3 regions of the Paenibacillus sp. LS-5 genome follow, and region 3 is predicted to be linked to each of the others. Evidence: predicted binding sites of a transcription regulator. Region 3 holds the regulator's gene; each other region holds the start of a gene.

The links. Region 3 encodes LexA, which represses DNA repair genes until DNA is damaged. Its sites were predicted from a motif close to CGAACATATGTTCG; they were not measured.
Region 1: AC0MA3_RS16585 (putative DNA modification/repair radical SAM protein) is a predicted target of LexA. The motif match lies at 2,317-2,330, and genes of this name have one in related genera.
Region 2: addB (helicase-exonuclease AddAB subunit AddB) is a predicted target of LexA. The motif match lies at 3,837-3,850, and genes of this name have one in related genera.

The regions. Positions count from the first base shown of each region.
Region 1 is NZ_JBWAVA010000011.1:22,116-28,578, reverse strand. It holds gene AC0MA3_RS16605 (glycoside hydrolase family 3 C-terminal domain-containing protein) at 1-1,048, opposite strand, end outside; gene AC0MA3_RS16600 (hypothetical protein) at 1,300-1,488, opposite strand; gene AC0MA3_RS16595 (hypothetical protein) at 1,636-1,857, opposite strand; gene AC0MA3_RS16590 (sigma-70 RNA polymerase sigma factor region 4 domain-containing protein) at 1,809-2,141, opposite strand; gene AC0MA3_RS16585 (putative DNA modification/repair radical SAM protein) at 2,369-3,712, shown strand; gene AC0MA3_RS16580 (TIGR03915 family putative DNA repair protein) at 3,712-4,545, shown strand; gene AC0MA3_RS16575 (phosphoketolase family protein) at 4,648-6,463, opposite strand, start outside.
Region 2 is NZ_JBWAVA010000002.1:114,443-120,905, forward strand. It holds gene AC0MA3_RS03820 (Ig-like domain-containing protein) at 1-1,095, shown strand, start outside; gene AC0MA3_RS03825 (Na/Pi cotransporter family protein) at 1,260-2,249, opposite strand; gene AC0MA3_RS03830 (class I SAM-dependent rRNA methyltransferase) at 2,348-3,745, shown strand; gene addB (helicase-exonuclease AddAB subunit AddB) at 3,978-6,463, shown strand, end outside.
Region 3 is NZ_JBWAVA010000001.1:700,658-707,120, reverse strand. It holds gene glnA (type I glutamate--ammonia ligase) at 1-1,019, shown strand, start outside; gene AC0MA3_RS03235 (MerR family transcriptional regulator) at 1,183-1,566, shown strand; gene AC0MA3_RS03230 (hypothetical protein) at 1,650-1,868, opposite strand; gene AC0MA3_RS03225 (hypothetical protein) at 2,272-2,499, shown strand; gene AC0MA3_RS03220 (hypothetical protein) at 2,922-3,296, opposite strand; gene AC0MA3_RS03215 (L,D-transpeptidase) at 3,532-3,870, opposite strand; gene lexA (transcriptional repressor LexA) at 4,100-4,726, opposite strand; gene AC0MA3_RS03205 (LysM peptidoglycan-binding domain-containing protein) at 4,963-5,370, shown strand; gene AC0MA3_RS03200 (DUF896 domain-containing protein) at 5,480-5,653, shown strand; gene AC0MA3_RS03195 (hypothetical protein) at 5,738-6,265, shown strand; gene AC0MA3_RS03190 (HAD family hydrolase) at 6,302-6,463, shown strand, end outside.

The DNA of each region.
Region 1 (6,463 bases), on a different contig from region 3:
TTCCGAATGCCGCCAGCACTTTAGCCGGTTGACCCAGCTTGCCTTGCGGAGCTTCGTAATAGACCTGCACAACCTCTTTACCTGCAAAAGTGGTTCCCGTGTTCGTTACGTTTACCCCGATCTGAGCGGAGAGCTTGCCTGCCTGACTGACCAGCTTGGCTTCATCCGGCTCAATGGAGAATGTGGTATAGGATATCCCGTAGCCGAACTCGAACTGAACCTTGTCCGGACAGAAGGTCTCAAAATAACGGTACCCTACATAAATATCTTCCTGATAGAAGTTTTTGAATTCATTGCCGTAGTTAGCAGTCGAAGGATAGTCTTGGATTGAATAAGCAATGGTATCCGTCAATTTGCCGCTTGGCGTCACTTCACCAGCCAGCACGTCGGCAATGGCATTGCCCCCTTCCATCCCGCCATGCCAGGAATATATCACGCCCGGAATAGGGTGCTTATAGCTATTATCATTCAGCCAGCTCATATCAATAATATTCGAGACATTCAGCACGACGATCGTCTGCTCAAAATAACCCGTTACCTGCTTCAGCATCGTCTGCTCATCTGTCGTCAACTGGTAGCTGCCCGGCGCGTCTGCATTATCCTGATCTTCTCCCGCGGTACGTCCGATGACGATGATCGCCTTGTCCGATTTGCTTCTTGCCTGCGACACCAGCTCATCAGTTAATGGCATTTCCTTCTGATGCCAAGGCTCTGCAGCCCAGGCTCCGCCGCCATTGTCAAAAGGATTGTGCTCAATCCACTTTTCATAGACTCCCGCCAGCTCTTCGTTCACAGCAAGGCTCTTCTTGCTGCGAAGTCCATCTAATAGATTGGTTGTGTATGAGACATGCACACTTCCGCCTGAGCCTGTACCGCTGCGGTAATAATTCACCTGGGTTCTGCCAAAAATCGAAACGGTTTCACCACCGCGCAGCGGAAGCACCTGGCCTTCATTTCTCAGCAGCACCGCGCCTTCCGCACCTACGGTCCGGCTGAATTCTGCAAAACCCTCTAGTGGAACTCCTAAACTCTGTGTAGTCAATTTCATTTCCTCCTGATTGTGATTTCCTATCCAGTGCAGACTCTCTAAAAAGGTTCTATGTCCCTTCTGAGATTTCTGGAATCTCGCGAGCCCATGCATACCTTCTACTATAAAGAATCCCCTTTCAAGAATCAAAGGTATTGTTATAGAGATGAGTTCGTCAATTATATAATCAACACAAGTAACCCGTTCATGCATGCACCGGATCTCTCCGGCAGCCCGCATCAACAGGTGAAGTGTCAGTCCCAATCCTATATTTATTTCCGGCGCTGTTTCATCATCCGGTTGTACATCACGAGCGCGGCAATAATCATACCTATCATAGCGACACTGCTTGCCGAACCAGGGGACATGCCGAACATGAGGCACACACTGTTCACTAATGTCCTCGTAACCAGCGCAACCATGATCAGCATCAATGGACGCCATATATTATACCCTCTCATCCCTTCAACACTCCCACTCCAGTATTCAAGACAACAACGAATAGATTCATTTCCATAACTATTAGTTGCTATTATAGCACAAGAAGGAATGCGCATACATTCCCGCCGGGAGAGCACTGCCGAACAGCGCATGCTCCCTGCTGATTCTTATCCATTCTTTCTTTTAAAACACTCCAGTAGCTCAACCTTCATAGTCTGTATGGCATCTTCTTTGGGCATCCGCAGCAGACGGGTTAACCGTACCATATCTTTTTCGAAAAACTTCAATAATGCAAGGGTAGCCGACTCATCATTATCCTTCTGAAGACGTTCAAGCAAACCTAGGAATTCATCTTCTGACTTAATTCCTGAATCATTTTCTTTCTCCATTTGTTCACCGCCTGTTGAGATATATTCAATTGCCGGGCGACCTCAGCTTCTGTTTTATCTGCCAGATAGATTGCGCATATGACCTTCTTTCCCACTTCTGACGTTAGTCCGTTTAAATACTGCTGTACTAATAATCTGTTATCGGCTTGTTCGGAGAATGAAGGAGTAAGAGGCTCTGGACTGGATGCAAGAGGAACTTCCCGCTTGAAATCCCTCTTGGCACGATACTGCATACGCCAGGCAATCCGGTAGAGCTCGTGACGATAGTATTCAATTGTACTCACATTTAATGCCTCCCTTGTGTTTCTATATGCCTATAATGTAGGGAGTTATTAATTTCCATTCAACAACCAATATAGGAACTTATGTTCCTATTATTATATACATAAGGCAAACTTTTGTACATTGCAGATCAAAATTCCAGTCCAAAAGGGGACAGAATGCGTCTGATTTTTGACAAGAACAAGTGTTCGGTATATAATTTCCCGTATGAGGGGGATTCTGCGTGGATATGATGGAGAAACTTGAGATTTTAACGGCTTCGGCCAAATATGATGTAGCCTGCACCTCCAGCGGTTCCGAGCGCAAGAGCCAGTCCGGTGGCATGGGCAATGCTGTCAGCATGGGCATCTGCCACAGCTTCGCAGCCGATGGACGCTGCATTTCACTGCTTAAGGTGCTGATGACTAACGGATGCGTATACGACTGCGCGTACTGCGTGAACCGTAAATCTAACCCTACACCCAGGGCCGCACTCTCACCGGAGGAGCTTGCAGACTTGACCATGCAGTTCTACCGCCGTAATTACATAGAAGGCTTATTTCTCAGCTCCGGTATTATGCGAAGTCCCGATTATACAACCGAACAAATGATTGCCGCTCTTGATCTGCTAAGGAACACTTATCAGTTCGGAGGCTACATCCATGTGAAGGCCATTCCCGGTACAGATGAAGTACTGCTTTCCCGACTTGGCCTGCTGACCGACCGCATGAGTGTCAATATCGAGCTGCCTTCCCAAGAAAGCCTGGGTCTGCTGGCCCCTGACAAAAGCAAAACCTCCATTCTGAAGCCCATGTCCCTGATCAAGGAAAAGATCAACGAGAACCGCTCGGATCTCGTCAAATATAACCACGCTCCCCGCTTCGCCCCCGCCGGCCAGAGCACCCAGATGATTGTCGGAGCTACACCCGATACGGACTACCGCATTCTGACCCTCACCGAAGGATTGTACCGGAAGTATGGCTTGAAGCGCGTTTTTTTCTCTGCCTATACCCCTGTAATCGAGCATTCACTTCTGCCTGCTCTGGATACCAAACCGCCGCTGCTCCGGGAGCATCGCCTCTACCAGGCTGACTGGCTTCTGCGTTTCTACGGGTTTCAGGCTCATGAATTACTGGATGAAGCCGTTCCCAACTTCAATCCGCTGCTGGATCCGAAATGCAGCTGGGCGGTGAATCACCGCGAGCAATTCCCGGTTGAGATCAACCGTGCCCCATATGAGCAGCTGCTGCGGGTGCCCGGGATCGGGGTAAGAAGTGCTCAGCGGATCGTGAAGGCACGCCGGGCCGGAACCCTGGACTTCGCTGCCTTGAAGAAGCTGGGTGTAGTGCTTAAACGTGCCCAATTCTTCATAACCTGTAAGGGAAAAATGCTGGAAGGCTTAAAAGTAGGCGAGCACACCCTGCTCCGCTCACTCATGTCCGGACAGGAGCTCGCCGGAGTCGAGCCGCCGCAGTATGAGCAGCTCACTCTATTTGACGATTCCTATCTGACAGCAGGCTCTGCTGCTCCCGCTACCGGCAAAGCTGTGCTGACAACAGGAGCTGCTGCCCCTAAGGGAGGCGAATGGCCCTGATGTTTAAGGCAGCCGCTTTGGCCTATACCTACGACGGGAGCTTTGAAGGTCTGCTATGCTGTGTATTTGAGAGCTATCAATGGAAAGAAACCCCGCTCGCTATACATTCGGATGAAGAAGACCAAGGCTTGCTGCTGGAATCCAAATGGATTGATACGGACATCAGCAGAGCAGAACGGGTGCTGAAGTCCATCCCGCTCCGCATCTGCCCGGAGGCAGAGGAGTGGGTTCGTCTTGGATTCTGGTCCTGCGTGCCGGACAGGGAGCTGCTTCTATTGAATTTCCTATATCTCGGCTTCACTCATGGCCGTAAGGTGATGGATATGCTTGCCGATGATACGGTGAACGCTCTGCGGAAGGCAGTCCAGCAGCTTCATCGGGAAGCTCACCTGTATCTGGGTTTTGTGCGTTTCTCCGTATATGGACCAGTTATGGCGGCAGTCATTGAGCCCAAAGGCTTCGTGCTGCCTGTCATTCAGGATCATTTCTGCGACCGGTTCCATGGCGAGAGCTTCATGATCTACGACGCAACCCACCGCATGGCCCTTATCCACCAGCCTGGACAGCAGGCCATTATTCCGCTCGATGAATGGGTACCGCCTGCACCCGATGCAGCAGAAGAAGAATACCGCCGCCTGTGGCAAGGATTCTACAACGCCATCGGCATACGCGAGCGCAAGAACGACCGCCTTCGTTCCTCGCTGATGCCCAAGCGGTACTGGAAGCACCTTACGGAGATGGAGAACAGCAGAACCGGAGTGGCGGAGAGTAAGCCGAAGCTTGAAGAGGGTTCAACCCTATTGGAAGATGGGAAGTCGAAGTCCAAAAGCTGATTATGAATAGTAATCGATGTCTAATATTTCTTCATACAAAAAGGGATGCCCCCAGCCATTTTCATGACCTTTAGGACATCCCCTATAGAGTAGCTTATGCTTTTAGTTCAAAGCCTTCCATACCCAATTCTCTACTTCTGGCAGATCGATACCTTCTTCACGGATATATTGGTTATGCTTCTTCACCATAGCATCCATTTCGTCGGCGATTGCCTGGTACTTACCGGCATCCGGCAAGCTCAGAACAGCTTCCTTCGTCAGGTCGAAACGGTCCATCTGATTCAGTACGCGCATATCAAATGGTGTGGTAATATCGCCGTTCTCCCGGTAGCCATGTACATGCAGATTATGGTTGTGGCGGTCGAAGAACAGATCTTTAATCAGGCCTTCATAGCCATGGAATGCGAAAATGACCGGTTTATCCTTTGTGAAAAATTGATCAAACTCAGCGTCAGATAAACCGCGAGGGTCGAGCTTCTGACTTCTCAGCTTCAGCAGATCTACCACGTTGATATAGCGGATTTTCAGATCAGGCAATTTCTCATGGAGGATGGAGATCGCTGCCAAGCTCTCCATAGTAGGCTCTGTACCGGACGAAGCAATAACTACATCTGGCTCTCCGCCTTTGTCTGTGCTTGCCCAGTCAATGATCTTAAGTCCTTTATCCACCAGTTCCTGCGCTTCATCAGCCGAGAACCATTGCGGACGCGGATGCTTGGACGACACGATCAGGTTGATCTTCTGGCGGTCATTCAAGATGGTGTCAAAGACAGCCAGCAAGGTGTTGGCATCAGCCGGCAGATACTCACGGATAAATTCCGGTTTCTTGTCTGCCAAGTGGCCGAGCAATCCTGGATCCTGGTGAGTGTAGCCATTATGGTCCTGCTGGAACACTGTTGAAGTTGCAATGACATTCAAGGACGGAATATCTGTACGCCAGCTTTGATCTGTCGCTTTGCGCAGCCATTTGAAGTGCTGGGTAATCATCGAATCTACTACACGCAGGAAAGCTTCATAGCTGGCGAAGAATCCGTGGCGTCCAGTCAATACATAACCTTCCAGGAATCCTTCCGCTTGATGCTCGGATAGCTGCGAATCGATTACACGGCCATAAGGTGCCAGGAATTCATCTTGTGGTTCTTTAATGGAATCCATCCATTGGCGTTTGGTTACTTCAAACACAGGACCCAGGCGGTTTGACATGGTTTCATCCGGTCCAAAAATTCTGAAGTTGCGGTTCTCTTCATTAAGAGTGACAACTTCCTTCAGGTATTTGCCCAGCACAGCCATATCTTGTGCAATCACTTGACCCGGCACGGAATTATCCAGCGCATAGTTACGGAAATTCGGTTTGTATAGATCTTTAATCAGGTTACCTGCGTTGGTTACAGGGTTCATCCCCATACGTCTGTCGCCGGTAGGCAGAATTTCTGCGAGGTCCGCGTTCAAACGGCCATTCTCGTCGAACAATTCTTCAGGTCTATAGCTGTTCAGCCATTCAAGCAATGCCGGTGCATGCTTCATGTTCTTTTGATCCACTGGAATCGGAACCTGGTGGGCACGGAAAGAGCCTTCGTTCGGCACTTTATCCCATTCCTTAGGACCAGTCCAGCCTTTAGGAGTACGGCAAACCAGCATCGGCCATACCGGACGGGTAGTGTCATTATTTTCACGTGCATTCTTTTGAATGGCCTGAATTTTCTCGATAATGGTATCCAGAACCTTCGCCATTTGCGGGTGCATCAGATCAGGATTCTCGCCTTCAACAAAGAATGGTTCCCAGCCCATCCCTGTAAAATAATTGGTTAACTCTTGTTTGGACATACGGGACAGAATGGTTGGGTTGCTGATCTTAAATCCGTTCAAGTGCAGAATCGGCAGGACCGCACCATCTGTAATCGGATTGATGAACCGGTTG
Region 2 (6,463 bases), on a different contig from region 3:
GTAAACAAATCGTTCAAGCTGACTGTATACCCTAGTCTTACAGATTTGACCGTAGAAAAAACCGAGCAGGAGCTATACACGGCGGACTCTGTAAGCCTGCCAAAAGTTAGCGGAACGAAATACGATGGAACGAAGCTCGACATCAGTGATCAAATCGAGTGGACATCCGCTAACGGAGATATCGCTCTGGTCAAGGACGGCAAGCTTGTCGGCGGTAAAGCCGGCACGGTAACCCTGACTGGCAAGATTAAGGAAAATGCGGCAGTAGCATCTTCCTCAGCTGTCCGTGGTAAGAGTGTGGAACTGAAAGTGACCGTTCTGAATAAAGTGCTCGTGCTGATCGGGCCTGAGGATGCAGTTGGACTGGTTATTGGAGAAGAGGATCCGCTGCCTGCAGTTCAGGCAGTGCTTGAGAACGGGGACGAGCTGGATGTCACTTCGGCGATCAAGTGGGAGCTTAGCGGCAGCAATGCTGTGATCAAGCAATCCGCAACTGGCAAAACCCTCAAGGGATTGGCGAAAGGCTCTGCAACTTTGAAGGGAACCTATTCGAATAAGACGATCAGCATCCCGGTGACTATTGAACAGAAAGTCGTGAAGCTGCTTGTAGAACCAAGCACACTTGAAATGAATATTAAAGCTTCTAAAACGATTAAAGTGACCGGAACCTTCTTGAACGGAAAAACAGCTAACTTCTCTAGCGCTATGAATTGGGTATCCTCCAATCCAGGTGTGGCTACAGTGAAAGGATCATCTGTAAAAGCTGTTAGCGAAGGTACAGCGACGCTCACCGGTTCCTACCAGGGAATTACGGCAACGGTCAAAATCACCGTGGTTCCTAAGCTGACCAAGCTTACCGTGAGTGAAACCAAGCTGAATCTGGCACCGGGTGTTTCCAAGCCGGTGATAGTAACTGCTTTGTATGATACAGGTAAGACTGTTATTGTTACTGGGAATACCGTTTGGACTAGCTCTAATTCTTCTGTGGCTAAGATAAATGATTCCGGATTGATTACCGGAGTGGGTAAAGGGACAACCTCTATTAAAGGTAAGTTCAACAATAAAACAGTAACGGTATCTATTACAGTAAAATAGTAAGCATATCCGGTTGAATCTGATCATCGGATGTCTAACATTAAGACCTGTTAATCCGCCTATATGAGGGGTTACAGGTCTTTTTTTCTTGAAGCATGAACTAGCATTAGAACTGTAAGGCTGATTGAAGTATAATGGTACAGCGATAATGCCTTTTCGGACTACTATGCCTGCAGCCGTTTCTCCAGCCGGGTCCATACCGGCAGGTAGCACAGCGGCAGCACGCCAAGTGAACAGACGACATTGAAGATCGTCTGAGCATGGGCAAGCTGGGCGGCAGGACTGCCGCCCATCCAGGCAGACAAGGATTGCAACGGCTGAATGAAGGGCAGGAACAGCAGGGCGCCGCCCACATTCAGCGTGACATGCGATCCGGCGACGAACTTGCCGGTAGCCGAACCGCCGATGGCGGCGATTACGGCGGTGACGCAGGTGCCGATGTTGGCACCCAGCACAACAGCGATGCCCAGCTCCGGCGGCATTACGCCGGAGCTGGCGAGGCCCATGGCCATGCCGATGACCGCCGCGCTGCTGTGCAGCATCGCGGTCAGGCAGGCTCCGGCGGCCAGGCCCCAGAGCGCACTGGTAGCCGCATGGTCAAGGAACCAGCGGAACAGGCCGCTGGCCTGCAGCGCGGGTCCAATAGACTGCATAACCGCTATGCCCCAGAGGACCATCGCGAACCCGGCCATTGCCAGGCAGATGAATTGCAGAGGTACGGCAATTCTGCGACTGGATTCCGCTATCCGTGAGCCTTGGGAGGGCAGCTCGCCGAGCATGACGGCAGCCGCCCATAGACAGAGCGACACGATAAGCAGCGGAGCGGCCATCGTACTGATCTGCAGGCCGATCAGCTCTGTGGTCAGGCAGGTACCAATATTACTGCCCAGAATGATGCCCAGCGTCCGGGCATAAGTCAGCAGCCCGGCATTCACCATGCCGATGGTGAGCACTGTTACAGCGGTGCTGCTCTGCAGCAGCGCCGACAACAGGCTGCTTGCAATCAGGCCTTTTAGGGGCGTGGAGGTTGCCTGGTGCAGACTTCTCGTAAGCAGAGGGCCGGCGAGCCTCGCCAGTGCAGCTTCCATCAGCTTCATGCCGGCGAGAAAAATCACAAGACCATATAGGACTGGGAACAGCAGATCACGGATCATAGGGACAAGCTCCTTTGAACGGGGTTGTACACCAATATATGAATGCAGTGAAGTGGACATGTATACTAATCATTAACAAGAACAGGGAGTTGAAGGTATTGGCATCAGTTATTCTGGAACGCAGCCGTAAAAAAAGACTGGAGCAGGGTCATCCGTGGGTCTATGCAAGTGAAGTGGCATCCGTAGACGGAGATCCGCAGGCTGGCGGATTGGTGGAAGTGCTTAATCATCAAGGAAGATTTCTCGGGACAGGGTACTACAATCCTGCTTCGCAGATTCGGGTAAGAGTTCTATCACAGGGTCCGCTGGCCGCAATGGATACTGCCTTTTTTGCCGGGCGGTTTGCGGATTGTCTGCGCCACAGAGAACGGTTTCTGCCGGGAGCGGATGCATACCGCCTGGTGTATGGGGAAGCGGATTTCCTCCCCGGTCTCATCATTGACCGCTTCGGTGATGTCCTGGTAGTGCAGCTGCTGACACTGGGCATGGACAAGTGCCGCGAACAGATTGTACAGGCACTCGTAGAAGTTGTGGCGCCGCGTGGTATTTATGAGCGCAGTGATGTGAGTGTCCGCGAGCTTGAAGGACTGGAACAGAGAACCGGCGTGCTGTACGGAGAGTGCCCTCGTCATATAACGGTGAGTGAGAACGGCCTCAAAGTGATTGTAGACATAGAAGAAGGGCAGAAGACCGGATACTTTTTTGACCAGCGGGAGAACCGGGCTTCCATTGCTCCGTTGATCCAGGGCTGGGGTGGACGCAGTGGTATTACTTTGCAGCAGGTTGCAGCAGAAGACGGATCCCTCCAGACTCTTCCGGTTAACAAAAGCGGTAAACCGGTTACCTTCCCTTATTGGGATGGTGCAACAGTACTGGAGTGCTTCGCTCATACCGGCAGCTTCACTCTACATGCTTGCAAGTACGGGGCCAAGAAGGTCACCTGCCTTGACGTATCCGCCCATGCGATCGAGAGCGCCAAAGCCAACGCAGAGCTGAATGGTTTCACAGACCGGGTGGAATTTGTGGTCGACGATGCTTTTGCTTTCCTGCGTAACCAGGTCAAAGGCCTGGAAGAACGCTCTGAGCGGGCCACCGGCAGAAGTGAGGCCAAGCCTGGCGCTAAAGCTGCGGTCAAAGCGGATACCGCCAAACCGATGACAGCCGGAGGAGGGCGGACGTGGGATGTCGTTATTCTGGACCCGCCTGCTTTTGCCAAGACCAAAAGTGCGGTGGCAGGCGCCTGCCGCGGTTACAAGGATATCAACCTACACGGCATGAAGCTGGTCAACGAGGGCGGCTACCTCGTAACGGCAAGCTGCTCCTATCACATGCAGCCGCAGCTGTTTCTGGACACCATCGCGGAAGCTGCCAAGGATGCGGGTAAAGTGCTGCGTCTGATTGAGTGGCGCGCTGCAGGCAAAGACCATCCGCAAATTCTCGGTGTGGACGAAGGCCACTACTTGAAATTTGCCATTTTTGAAGTGCGCAGCAAATAGATCTGAATACAAAGAGTCCCTCCCTGCCGGAGGGGCTCTTTTTGCAATATGAGAATCCAGAAAATGATAGATTGGGATATGCAAAGAATGGCAAACGTATGTTCTAGCTGGAAGAGATGTGCTATAATGTTGGGACGGATTCCTCTGAATTTTCACCTATAAAACTAGTGAATGATTGTATAGCATATTTTATTATCATACTATTTCTCTGCCATGGAAGGGGTCTGCTGTGATGACAGTACACTTTTTGATTGGCCGCTCAGGCAGCGGCAAGACTACGAAGATATGGGAGGATGTCTCCTCCCGCCTCGAAGCAGAACCGCTGGGCGCTCCGATGATTGTACTGGTCCCGGAGCAGGGCTCATTTGGTGCAGAGCAGGGATTGTTGAAGACGGGAAAGACGAAAGGAAGCATTCGTGCCCAGACACTGAGCTTCTCGCGGCTGGCGTACCGGGTGAAGCAGGAGACCGGAGGCAGTGCCAGTCTGCCGATCAGTGAGGAAGGCAAGAAGATGCTGATCTACAAGATCATCAGCCGCCATAAGGAAGAGTTAAAGCTGTTTGGTCAATCAAGCGACAGACCGGGTTTTGTAGAGCGGCTTAGCCAATTACACACGGAACTGAAACGCTGTTGCCTGGGCACTGCTGATCTGGAGGAGCAGATCGTCCGTATGAGAGATTCGATAGGGCGAAGTCCCATTCTCGCAAGCAAGCTGGATGATGTGCATATGGTGTTCCGCGAGTTGGAACAGGAAATGTCCCGGCTGTACATGGATGACGAGGACCGGCTGGCTGAGCTGGCTGAACATATTCAGGATTCTGCTTATATTCGCGGTGCGGAAATCTGGGTGGACGGTTTTCACGGCTTCACAACGCAGGAATTTGCCGTGCTGCGGGAGCTGATGCAATATGCCGCAAAAGTTACGGTTGCTCTGACACTTGACCGGATCTACCCTTCGGGGATACAGCCTCATGAGCTTGAGCTGTTTCATCCCTCAGCTGTAACCTGTATCAAGCTGCGCGGAATGGCAGAGGAGATGGGTCTGACGGTATGGGATGAACTGCTGGCACCGCCGGTGCTGCCGCGTTTTGCCGGAAGTCCGGCTCTAGCCCATTTGGAGAAGGGGTTTGGCCGGCGAATCCGCTGGAGCGGTGCGGCTTCAGAGGTGGATGATGCCATTACCCTTACTGCGGCAGCATCGCGCAGAGCCGAAGTAGAAGGAAGTCTCAGGGAGATGCTTCGTCTTGCCCGTGAGGAAGGTGCCGAATATAAGGAGATGGCAGTATTCATGCGCAATATTGCCGATTATGAGCAGCTTGTGGTTCCCCTGTTCCAGGACTACGGAATCCCCTTCTTCCTTGACCAAAAGATGAATGAGCTGCATCATCCGTTAATAGAATTTATCCGCTCTTCGTTTGATGTGGTGCGCAGACGTTGGCGGTATGAAGATGTGTTCCGCTGTGTGAAGACGGAACTGCTGCTGCCGATGGACAACAGTGTGACGCGCGCGGATATGGATGCACTGGAGAATTATGTGCTGGCATGCGGTATTCAAGGCCACCGCTGGACGAATGGCCGGTCCTGGAAAGGCATTCCGAGTCTTTCTCTGGAAGGCGAGAGAATCGTGGATGAAGCACTGCTGGCAAGAATGGAAGCCTGCCGGGAGGTCATTACAGGTCCGCTTCAGGCTTTTGAGAAAAGGGTCAAAACAAGCCGCAGCGGTCTGGAACTGTGCAAGGCGGTATATTTTCTTCTGCAGGATACGGATGCCGCACGCAAGCTGGAACAGATGAGTGCCAGAGCATTGGAACTGGGGCGTCCTGAAGCGGCCCGTGAGCATACCCAGCTATGGGGAGCGGTGCTGGACCTGCTGGATCAGATTGCTGAGATGATGGGCAATGAAAGAATGGAGTTTGAGGTTTTTGCCGGGGTACTGGAGACGGGTCTGGCTGAACTGAAAATGGGACTGGTGCCGCCTGCGCTGGATCAGGTGCTGGTGGGAAATATGGACCGCACACGGGTATCGGGAGTGAAATACGCCTTTTTACTGGGATTCAATGAAGGGGTTGTTCCCGCCCAGTTCAAAGAAGACGGCATCCTCTCGGAAGGGGAACGACTGCTGCTGGAGAATGCAGGAATGGAGCTTGCTCCCGGTTCTTCCCGCAAGATGCTGGACGAGCGTTTTCTGATTTACAATACACTCACAACGGCAAGCCGCAAGCTTTGGATCAGTTATGCAACATCAGATGAAGAAGGCAAAGCCCTCCTGCCCTCCGAAATGATCCGACATCTGCATGGCATGTTTCCAGGGGCACTGCAAGAGCGGTTTGTTTCTGGATTTCCTGCAGCTTCGGCAGGAGCGGCAGATGAAATCGGGACGGTAGAAGCGCTTGAAGCACTGCATATGGGCTTTGTGGGTCAGCCGGAGCAGACACTGCGCATGCTGATTTTACAGCTTCGGCAGTGGCGGCAGGGCGTTGAGATTCCAGCACTCTGGTGGGATGTCTATAACTGGTTTATGGATGATGTGAATCACCGGCCAGAGCTGGAACGGCTGCTTGGATCTCTGTTCTACCGCAATGAAGGAATCCGGCTGAAGCGCAGAACCAGTCTGCACTTATACGGAGGAACGACAGTGAGGGGGAGTGTGTCGCGTATGGAGAAATTCGTCGCCTGCGCCTTCTCGCATTTCGCTTCCTACGGGCTGAGGCTGAAAGA
Region 3 (6,463 bases):
GAGACCCGCGCGGTATTCTCAAACGCTGCCTTAAGGAAGCCGAAGAGATGGGCTTTACGGCGATGAATGTAGGACCGGAACCGGAGTTCTTCCTGTTCAGAACCGACGAGAAGGGTAATCCGACAACAGAATTAAACGATCAGGGTGGATATTTCGATTTGGCGCCGATGGATCTTGGGGAGAACTGCCGCCGCGAAATCGTATTGACGCTGGAAGAAATGGGTTTTGAAATTGAAGCTTCCCACCATGAAGTAGCTTACGGTCAGCATGAGATTGATTTCAAATATGCGGATGCCATTAAGGCTGCCGACCAAATTCAAACCTTTAAGCTCGTCGTAAAGACAATTGCACGTCAGCACGGCCTGCATGCTACTTTTATGCCTAAACCTCTTTTTGGTATGAATGGATCCGGAATGCATGCTCACCAGTCCCTGTTCAAGGGCAGTGAAAATATGTTCTACGATGAGAGTGACACTCTTGGACTAAGCAAAACTGCCCGTTATTACATGGCAGGTATCTTGAAGCATGCACGTGCTTTTGCAGCCATTACGAACCCGACAGTGAATTCTTACAAACGTCTTGTACCTGGTTATGAAGCACCTTGCTATGTAGCTTGGTCTGCCAGCAACCGTAGTCCAATGATCCGTATCCCGGCTTCCAGAGGACTTAGTACACGTATTGAAGTTCGTAACCCGGACCCTGCAGCTAACCCTTATCTGGCACTTGCTGTAATGTTAAAGGCAGGTCTTGACGGTATCAAGCGTCAGTTGGAGCTACCTGCTCCTATCGACCGCAACATTTATGTAATGTCTGAGGAAGAGCGTATTGAAGAAGGAATTCCTAGTCTTCCGTCAGACCTGAAGGAAGCACTTAGCGAATTGATCCGTAGTCACGTTATCACTGAAGCCCTTGGTGAGCATGCACTGGCTCATTTCTACGAGCTGAAAGAGATCGAATGGGATATTTACCGGACACAGGTTCACGAATGGGAAAGAGATCAGTACATGACTCTTTACTAAGATGTAGTTGCCCTTGACGCCTTTGGCGTTGAGGGCTTTTTTGCTGTGGAAAATGATTGTGATTTATCATAGTAGCCTGCTTCAGAATATGTTATGTAATGTATAGATCTGAACATCCCCACGCCAAGTCCCCACTGCGTGGAGTCTTTTTAAGGAGATACTCATGAAAATCCATGTGTTGGTTCAAAAGACAGGACTTACTGCTCCAACCATTCGCTATTATGAGAAGGAGGGAATTCTGGATCGCCGCTATGTGCATCGGGGAGTTAACAATTACCGGGATTATGAAGAAGATATAGTAGGGGAATTACTAATGGTCAAAATGCTTCAAGCAGCCGGATTCACATTAGCGGAGCTTAAGGAGCTGAACCAGGCTGTTGGGGGAGAAAGCTTGCGCGTGAACCGTAAAATAGCGTTCCTCCGACACAAAATGAAAGAAATCGAACGTAAAAGGAGAGAACTGGAGCAAGTACAGTCCCTCCTTGAAGATAGGTTGGCTACCAAAATTTCATTACTTGAGACTTTAAACAATAGAGGTGCGGAGTGAATAATACTTTTTCTTATTGGCGGCATTTGGTCAGTCACTGTGGAAAAAGTAAAGCCCCGATTGCCGGGGCCGTTCATTTGAAATCAGGATTTAGCATATTTAATGATTTCATCAGGAATCTCTGTTTCGCCTAGGATTGATTCGACTGCCTTCCAAGCTTCAGCGAACTGCTTACCAGTATAATTGGTGCGGCTGCTTCCCGGGTTTGAGAGTGACATATCAAAAACGATATACTCACCTTCCTCCTCAATCACCCTAAAGCTGACGGCACGGTCCTTTTTTTGAATTCGTATTTCTTCCAAAGTGCATTCTCCTTATCATCCAGTCTGGGAACAAACTAACTTAGTCTTATCAAATCTAGGGAAGAAAGGCAAGTCAAGTCATGAAATTGACATGCAAATCCAGGAAAAGCAACTTCCCATTAAAAATTATTAAAAATGAATAATACTGTTATTTTAATAAATTAAGCTCGCTAAAAAACGTTTACATATTGTTCCATGTGGCTGTATACTACCTATAGAATGAAATTTACACCCTTGCTCTGATTAATGGACACATAAGCGTGGTATTTAAGTAGGTAACTACTATTAGTATTCTAGTGAACTACTTGCCTCAAGGAGTATTGCTGAATTTTGATTTTTACATAATGTGTTTGAAAACATGTGATTTATGAGAATAAGAATCAGGAGACAAGGAGGAGCTGTTTTGAAATCAACATATAAAGTTCTGACGAGTGATGCCGATTTGTTCGCGGCAGCTCTCGCTCAAGTTAAAGTATACGTCGTCCAATTGATTGAGGGCAAACCCCATGTCATTGCAGATTATGCCGGACCTGTGCAAAGATGGACGCCTGAAGATGTACTTGTAGCAGGGATGTGTTACAGCCGGGAAGGATTTGAGTTCAGGGTCCGTGTACCGAAGAAGCAAGAATAGTCTAATAGAATTAGGACGTTTGCGGACTTACATAATGGATTTTGGCGGGCGGCAAACACATTAATCCGGCGAATGTTATATCCATTAAGATTAAGGAAGTTTAAACAGACTGTATGAGCTGCTGAATAGCGGCTCTTTTGCTGTTGCTGTGGATTGTGTCGACAGAACGCGAAAGATATCTTACTATAACGGACGGTTAATGATGGATGAAGGATAATGGAAGCCTGTAGGATTACTGAGGCAGCAGGAAACTGGCGGAGCAGGTATCAATTCTTGCGGGGCTGAAGACTAATTAAGAGATGAACCCGGATATGAGCAAGTCTGTGGTAAGGCACAATGCTCCCGGGTTTTGAAAGTTATAAGAAAGGTCGCCGGGAGGACATTAGCCGATTACTGCTTCTATATGTAGTTATACGCAGGTTTTACATGAAGTTGAAGGACGTTATTTGCTCAGCATAGACAATCAGCTGTTTATATTCAATTTCAGTAGCGAAGTTGGCGAATGGCCGTACAACGACATTATCCAAAACTACGAAATTGTAATTGAAAGTCTTTTCAGGATGTTCTGCACCTAAGTAGGAGATGTATTCATCAACAATGACATCATCCATCAATGATTTGAGATTAAATACATCCTCATTGCTGTTAGTCGTTGCTACATTACCTTGGATGCTGCCGAAGGCTGTAAGGATATTAACCTTGCGTTCCCCATGATTATTGTTGAGTAGAAGATTGGAGAGCTTACCTAATGCATCGACTTTAAAATCGACATGTGTTCTAATTTTGGATTGATTCAAACCAGACACTTCCTTTCAAGATTTAATTTGCCAATATACAGGTTTCGACATATTAACTCAGAATTCCTGTTAACGTGAGAAAAAAATGTTTGAACATGACAGGGGTGTCCCGAAAAAGCCGTGAAATGGCTGCTTGGGACGCCCCTTTGTTTTACAAATAGATGTAATGTTGACACTTGTGTGGGTGCTCTTCGAACGGACTTTAGTTCCAATCACTGTTGGCTCCAAATTTTATTTATTCCCTAATGGTTACACGGGTTCCAACAGGCACTGTTGCTGCAAGGAATAACACATCTTCATTGTACATACGGATACAGCCATGGGATACCCTCTTACCGATGGAGGAAGGGTCATTGGTTCCGTGTATTCCGTAATGAGGCTTGGATAGGCCCATCCAAAAGGCTCCGAAAGGGCCGCCGGGGTTTTTCTGTTTGTTGATAATGGTATATTCTCCGACTGGAGAGACGGACAGTATCTTCCCGATCCCGACAGGAAACCCTCTAATTACAGTCTCATTGTCAAGTAAATAGAGCATTCGCTGGGAGAGATCGGTAATGATCCGATAATTGGGCATCTTGGTCAACACTCCTTTTATCATCAGGATATGATCGGAGTGTAGGGAGAGTTCTGGTATATTTGTTTGATCAACCGGAGCGAACAAATGTTCTTGTAAGGATAGACAGGCATGTAGAACGGGAGAGAGCCATCCATTGTGATGAATGTATAAAGAAAATAAGGAAACAATAGATAACTAAAGAAAAAACTGCTCCGCTAGACTGCGGAACAGTTTCATTAAGAGGGGGCTAGTGAATATCGCGGAATAGGCCTATAACTCTGCCCAGGATCGTAACACGATTCAGACGAAGGGGCTCATAAGCCGGATTCTCCGGCTGCAGACGAATATGGTCTCGTTCCTTGTAGAAGGTCTTAACTGTTGCCTCATCTTCTTCGGTCATGGCTACAACGATATCTCCGTTATCTGCAGTCTGCTGCTGGCGGACGATTACATAGTCACCATTCATAATGCCAGCATCAACCATACTGTCACCTAGCACAGAAAGCATGAACACTTTATCATCACCTACATAATGAGCCGGCAACGGAAAGTAATCCTCAATATTCTCTGTTGCTGTAATCGGTACCCCGGCGGTAACCTTTCCAACGACTGGAATGCGTGTTACCGTCTGAACGAACTGATGAACATTCTCGGAATCCTCTTGTCCTAGCAATTCTATTGCCCGTGGCTTCGTAGGGTCACGGCGGATAAGACCTTTCTTCTCCAACCGGTCCAGGTGACCATGTACCGTGGAGCTGGAAGCCAGTCCTACAGCTTCGCCGATTTCCCGGACAGAAGGCGGATAACCCTTGCTGCGGACTTCGTTACGAATAAATTCCAGGATCGCCAGTTGACGACTCGAAATCTTTGACATCGGAATCAACCCCATATACTATGTTTGGGAAAATTATAACATAGAACTTCCGTTCGTACAAACATAAGTTCTAAAATGATAGAAAGAGTAGATGGGGGCTGAGAATAGTTATTTTGGGCAGAAAATGAGTAGTGAAATATAAGGGAACAATTGTTCGAAGAAATGTGTTGATCAAAACACATGTTCGTGTTATATTGATTTTGAAAGTAAGAACAAGTGTTTGGAGGTCGGTTAATATGTTAAAGTACAGTACTTACCGTAGTATTTACGACGAGGTTCATGAGGACCATACAGCCAGAACCCACTCTGCTTCTTCTGATAGACTAGATAATATTCTTTTGTCCTTAGTGACATCATGCCGAGGAATGTTCCATCAGGACACTCTGGTTAAGGTGGCCTTGATTTTTCTGTTAGTGATTTCGGGATTTACCGTGGTAGGTAATGTTTTTGCAGGATCGGTGTTGCCGGCCAAGCAGGAGAAGAGAGTTGTTGTTGAACGCGGGGACACACTTTGGAGTATTGCACTTAAGAATAAACCGGCTGATATGAAAACGGCTGTATATATAGAAGGAATTAAACGGTCAAGCGGTCTAGAGAATAGTAATATCAAGGCCGGAGATGTGCTGAGCTTACCTGTATATTAATATTAATGAAGTACCTATAGACAGATACCAGGAGCTTTCAGGGAGGAGACCTTGACAAGCTCTTTTTCTCATGGCAAAGTTAGAATGAATTTATAGGGAGGGGAACATATTGAACATTGACGAATTGGTCGCCCGTATCAATGAATTAGCACGCAAACAGAAGAGTGACGGCCTGACTGAGGAAGAACTCACCGAAAGAGCCAAGCTCCGGGAGATCTACCTGGGCAATATCCGCAGTAACTTCCGTGCGCAGCTCAATAACATTGAAATTGTGGACAAATAAGTACATGAACAAGGCAACAGGGCGAGAATAAATGAGGCTTTGTTCCTTTTCATAGATATAATTGGATGACTAGGGGGAACTAACATGGCCCGTTCTTGGGAAAGAATGGTTCAACGTAACACACAGCAAATTAATAAGCAACGCAAGAAGCAGGGGAAAGAATCTATCTATGCTTCAACGACTTCTGCCGCTGCAAAGAGCGGTGATATTTTTAGAGGCCGCAATATCGTGTTTCCTGTAGTGTTGGTAATGCTTGGCCTAATGTTTTGGGTAGTTGGCTCAATAGACGAAGCTAAGAACAGCGGCATTCTTGCCAACTGGCTGGGAGTTGTACTCTATTTTCTGCTCGCGGCATTGCTGTTTTTCCGACGTCCCTATTTGAAAGTTGAACGTGCCAGACTTTCTACTATTAAATACAACCGTGAACGTCATCTTCCTGCAGCGGATATTGAGAAGATTACCGTAACACGTGGCGCAGTTTCCATTAAGTACAAAGGCAAACGCACACAGTGGGTATTCTCCAGGCTGTTCAACCGTTATGACATTAATGCTATGGCCGAACGTTTGGAACAGTTCGCCAAACAAAATCATGTGGAATACGTGAGCGAATAGAAAGATACATCCAGTATAGGGAGAGGGAGAACTATAATGCCGATTTCCGCCGTACTCTTTGACCTTGATGACACATTGCTCTGGGATGAACGAAGTGTTGAAGAAGCCTTTCGATATGCCAGTGAAGCAGCAGGTGAATCCGTCGATCCTAAGGAGCTGGAAGCAGCTGTCCGCAGGGAAGCCAGGAATCTGTATGAA